DNA from 2 places in the Bifidobacterium sp. ESL0822 genome. Region 1 is predicted to be linked to the other one. Evidence: riboswitches for the same ligand, from Rfam matches in the RefSeq annotation. Region 1 holds a riboswitch; the other holds the start of a gene.
The links. A riboswitch is a leader RNA that binds a small molecule or an ion and turns the genes downstream of it on or off. The one in region 1 is predicted to bind guanidine.
Positions count from the first base shown of each region.

Region 2: another riboswitch for guanidine. It lies ahead of ACUIAF_RS00585 (ACT domain-containing protein); the one in region 1 lies ahead of ACUIAF_RS03690 (DMT family transporter).

Region 1 covers NZ_CP199596.1:897,095-899,490, forward strand. The annotation lists gene ACUIAF_RS03685 (FtsX-like permease family protein) at 1-1,075, opposite strand, end outside; guanidine-III (ykkC-III) riboswitch at 1,277-1,340, shown strand; gene ACUIAF_RS03690 (DMT family transporter) at 1,349-1,666, shown strand; gene ACUIAF_RS03695 (GNAT family N-acetyltransferase) at 1,735-2,253, shown strand.
Region 2 covers NZ_CP199596.1:139,686-142,081, forward strand. The annotation lists gene ACUIAF_RS00580 (hypothetical protein) at 1-49, opposite strand, end outside; gene ACUIAF_RS00585 (ACT domain-containing protein) at 401-868, opposite strand; guanidine-III (ykkC-III) riboswitch at 1,080-1,140, opposite strand; gene ACUIAF_RS00590 (aldo/keto reductase) at 1,287-1,784, shown strand; gene ACUIAF_RS00595 (NAD(P)H-dependent oxidoreductase) at 1,879-2,298, opposite strand.

The sequences.
Region 1 (2,396 bases):
CAAGCAATGCTGCCCAGAAACCATAGAGCAACTCCAAGGTTCCACCTGATGTGGCATTCGCTATTCCCGGTACCTTGTTCATGGCGACGGTACTGGTGCCTCCGGCAGCCAACAGACCGCCGACCAGAAACATACAGGCAGTCAGAGCTATAACTGTTGAGCCGAATGTCGTGTCTCGACTCCTGACCACAGCCTGTGAACGCGCTATCCGCCAGACGGCAGACGATGACGGCACCAGAGCAGTCCAGAGTTGAGTGGCCCTGCCTATAACCGGCCCACCAGCGCGAGCCAAGGCTATCAGAAGCAAGAGAATGGCGAAAAGCGGTCCACTTCCAACGGCACTTATGACCGCCTGGACTTGCTTAGGATCCAAGGGCCCAGAGCCGCTGTGCGAAAGATAGGCAAAGACAGGCAACGGCAACAGCAGCAAGGCCAGCCCAAGAAAAAGGGATACAAGACCACGTCCATGTCGGGGCCGGTCAATCGATTCGCTCTCCTCAGCACGGCGCACCACCCGGATAGGTGTCATCTTTCCCAAATCCCGCAATGTCCGGATGGTCGCCAAGACGGCCGTGGCCAATCCCACCGCAAGACCGGTCGAGGCAGACCTGGGAAAACCGCGCCAGGTAAAAGCAAAATGTACCGGCATTCGCATCCCGGTGGAATACCAATCGAGGATCCTTCCAGCCAGCGCAGGTGAAAGAGCCACGGCAACAAGGGAGGCCGGCAGAACCAGAATGATCACCTGCAAAAGTGTAAGTAGCAGGATCTGCTTAGGCGTAGCTCCCAGCAGCGAGAGAAGGGCCAGGCCCTGCCGACGTTGGCGAATTGATGCCTGCAGGGTCTGCTTGATCACCAAGCAGCCGAGCACAATGACCGTGAGGAAGACCAGACTCAGGGCCGAAGCCAAGCTCTTGGCAGGATCCCTGGTCTTGACCGACAGACCCTGGTAATAGCTGTTGACTCCCATACTCACACTCATGGCGCAGAGCAGGGTTTGGGTAACCGCAAGAACGATAAAGACGCCAGCCCAGATGCCTCTATTGGCCTTCAGGTCACGCAAGGCCCAAGTCATGTTTCATTCACCTGCCACATCCTCGTGCGTACATTCTGCTATCCACCTCTATGTATATGAATAGCCGATCTGCGCGGAAGATAACATCCGGCAAACCCCTGATTCGCCCCTGAATCAACCCCGATTCCTTCTCGCAATGGACCGTCGACCACTCCCCTGCTTAGTCCGCCTTCAGAGTCGCCTCCCGTGCTACTCTGATACCCAGAATCTAATGCAGGTTCCCGGACGATGGTCAAGTACCCGGACAGCGACAAGACTTGCCGAAAGGGAACCATGTCCTCGTGGATCGTACTCATACTCGCTGGCATCTGTGAATCGGTCTGGGCCACCGCCCTGGGCAAGTCTCAGGGTTTTACCAAAATCGTCCCTGACATCGTTTTTATTGTGGGACTGATTCTCAGCATGATGGGTCTGGCCTTTGCCATGCGCAGCATCCCTACCAGCACGGCCTACGCGGTCTGGGTAGGCATCGGAGCTGCCTTGACTGTCCTATACGCCATGGCTACGGGCTCGGAGCCTGTTTCGCTGGCTCGCATTCTGCTCATCATTAGCTTGGTCGCCTGCGTGGTCGGGCTCAAGATCGTCAATTAAGAATTGACGCCCAACAAAGCAGATACACCTCAGCAACAAATAAAATCAAGAGTACTGGAATCGCCATCATGACCACAACGATACGGCAATGCACATCAGATGATGCCAGGCTGATACGTTCCTTGGGCATGACCACCTTCCGCGACACCTTCGCCGCCGACAACAGCCAAGAGAACATGGAAGACTACCTCCGGCACTCCTTCTCACCCGAACTGGTCAAGTCGCAACTGTCCGAACCTGATTTCGTTTTTCTGCTGGCCAGCGTGGACGGCACGCCCGCAGCCTACATGCAGCTCAACACCGGGAAGGCCCAAACAGAGCAGTTCGGCGACACATCCATGGAGATCGAGCGGCTATATGTTCTATCTGACTTCAAGCACCGCGGGTTGGGCACCCTGCTGGTCAATCAAGCCTTCAAACGTGCCAGGACTCAGAATTTGAGCAAAATCTGGCTGGGCGTATGGGAACACAATGAGCCCGCCCAACGTTTCTACCAAGCCATGGGCTTCAAACGGACCGGGGAACACACCTTCACCTTGGGCGAGGAACTACAGACCGACTGGATCATGACCGCAGCAGTCAGTTGAAGGATACGTCTGTACAACCAAACAACGCCAGCGAATCTGAGACAATCCAAAGGAAACCATGACTGGCCAGAATCCGCCCATCAGCGGAGTAAGTAGGTAATTCCTCATGACATCCTCCGTGCACACCGATAAGGGTTGCGTCG
Region 2 (2,396 bases), 760 kb from region 1:
CATGCCTGCCTTGGTTCTTATTCGCATGCTCGTTTCGATTGTTGCTCATCTGACCCTCCAGGCTTGTTCTTCCCCTTTACTTGTGGCAGGTCATCTGGCGGCCTGCCCATTTTCAGGAAGCAACCTCCGTTGAGGCCAGTGTATGTGTCCTTTTCTCGTAAAAGTGGCATTGACCAGCACTAAGTCAGCATCATTTTGATATCGACTTTTGCGGGTGAAGTGCTGGATTCGTTGCAGTGTATTCAAAGACGAAAGACGTTTGTTTATGGACGTGCAGTATCAGCGGTCATATTCTAAACTTCGACTCTTGGCTATGCTGCTTTTTCACTCTCACGTCTTTTTATTCCTCAGCACGTTCTTTCTGCAGAAGGAGTATTTTGTGCCGCTATGCTGCTGTGTGTCAATCAGAAGATTGTATATCCTGACTTGTCGAGGGCATCCAGGGCGGCAGGGAAGTCATCGGCCTTGGTAAGGACATAGTCTGTGTTGTAGTGGAGACGGCGAAAATACCTATGCCCTTGTCTGCCAGAATTGTTGCAATCGGCGCCATGATGCCAATGAGCGAAAAATCGAGAATACCTTGGATGCGGAAGGCCCGCCAGCCGTCGCTGCATTCCAGGGTCTGGCTGGGAACAATGTCGGCTGGGCAGACCGATGAAGTCTCTTGGTCGGTTCGCCCCGTAAAAACATAAGGTGAGTTCAGATCAATCTCTGTGTACTTAGCAACTTTGCAGACAGTCAGCTTCGCTTCTATAAGCTGGATGCAGATGCCTTGCCCTTGCCTTGTCGCTGAGCTGCAATTCTTGGTCGTAAGTAACTTGCTTTTTGAGTAGGAACGGGTGAAGGCGTATAGCGCAACCAAACCCATCCGCATTCGAGGGCAGAAAGGACCGCTGCCGGTTAGACAGGGCATCGACTGCCAGCAAGCTTGCGCCGGCAAGGTTCAAAACAAGGTTGACTTTACTGCTGCCGGGCAGGCCTAGCAGTTGCCGCGAAGCAAAGGCCATGAGCAGCAGTAAAAATCCAATAAGTTGAATCGGCATGAACAAACCAACCACATCCTTCCACAAGTTACCCAATGAGCGTCGTCGTCAATCCGGGTACGGCGCCTCTCGTTCGGGGAAGGGATGCTTCCGGAAGACACCGGAGCACCACTGTCAGGGGGCCGAAGGTCTGATGCGCCGCATATGCAGAAGATGAATGGGCAGCCATATACTGCAGGCATTGTACTGTTTTCCCACACTTTGTTAGATTGCAGGAGGGCATCACCAAGGAGACGACAGCGCATGGAAGATCTGTACGAGCAAGGCCGAGTTCGTGGCATTGGAGTCTGCAATTTCCTACCTGACCGGCTGATCGATTTGATTCTTTGCAGCAGAAGCGCTCCCATAGTCCATCAGATAGAGCTGCATCCTTTCACCCAGCAGATCCCACTTCGAAAGGTCATGGCCGAGCAGGGGGGGGGCGTACCCACGGCCTGGGCACTTCTGACTGATGGTCGTCGGGGTATTTTCGATAATCCTGTCCTTAGACGTATTGGTCAGCCCCATAGCAAGACCCCGGCCCAGATGGTATTGCGTTGGCTGACCCGGCAGAGGATATGCGCCATCCCGAAATCCGTGCATGAGGAACGGTTTCACGAGAACCACAATATTGCAGATTTCAGTCTTGATGATGACGATATGCATGACATCAGTGTTATGGATACGGGAGGGCCACTCATTCTTAATGTGGATACGCCCGAAGAGGCTACACGTCTGCATGGGATATCCTATACACAGTGACTGAGGTCCGCTGAGTCGATAAGACGAGGGCGCCCGCACTTGAAGATTCCAGTGTGGAAGCCCTCGTCTTGATGTTAGGGATCGTCGCTGAGGCTTATTGTGCTGGCCAGTCGTCTTGCAGACGGCTCAAATAATCCTTGGCTGCCTTTTCGAGGTTCTGATCGCTCATGCCTGAGCTGACTCCTGTGAGAATAAAGGGCTTCCGATAAACGGTTCCGATGAGATTGCTGGTAGCTTTGAACGGAGCCAGGAGCTCGTCCACCGTATAGCTGAATTCGCCCTCATGGTGATAGTTCTCTCCGGCAGAGCCGACCGAGACGGCGAGCATGAGTTCCTTGCCTTTCATGGCGTCGCCATGGGTACCATAGGCCCATCCGTAGGTGAGCACCAGGTCTTCCCACTCCTTGAGCAGCGGAGGGCAGCTGTACCAATACATGGGAAACTGCCATACCAGACGGTCACAGCCTTTGACGAATGCTTGCTCGCCAGGAATGTCGATTTGGCCTGAGCGCAAGGCAGCATATTCGTCCCGGACCAGGATACCCTCATCATCATGCCCTTGGCTTCCCGCATCAGGCGGGCGTTGATCCGTGAGGCTTCCATATGGGGGTG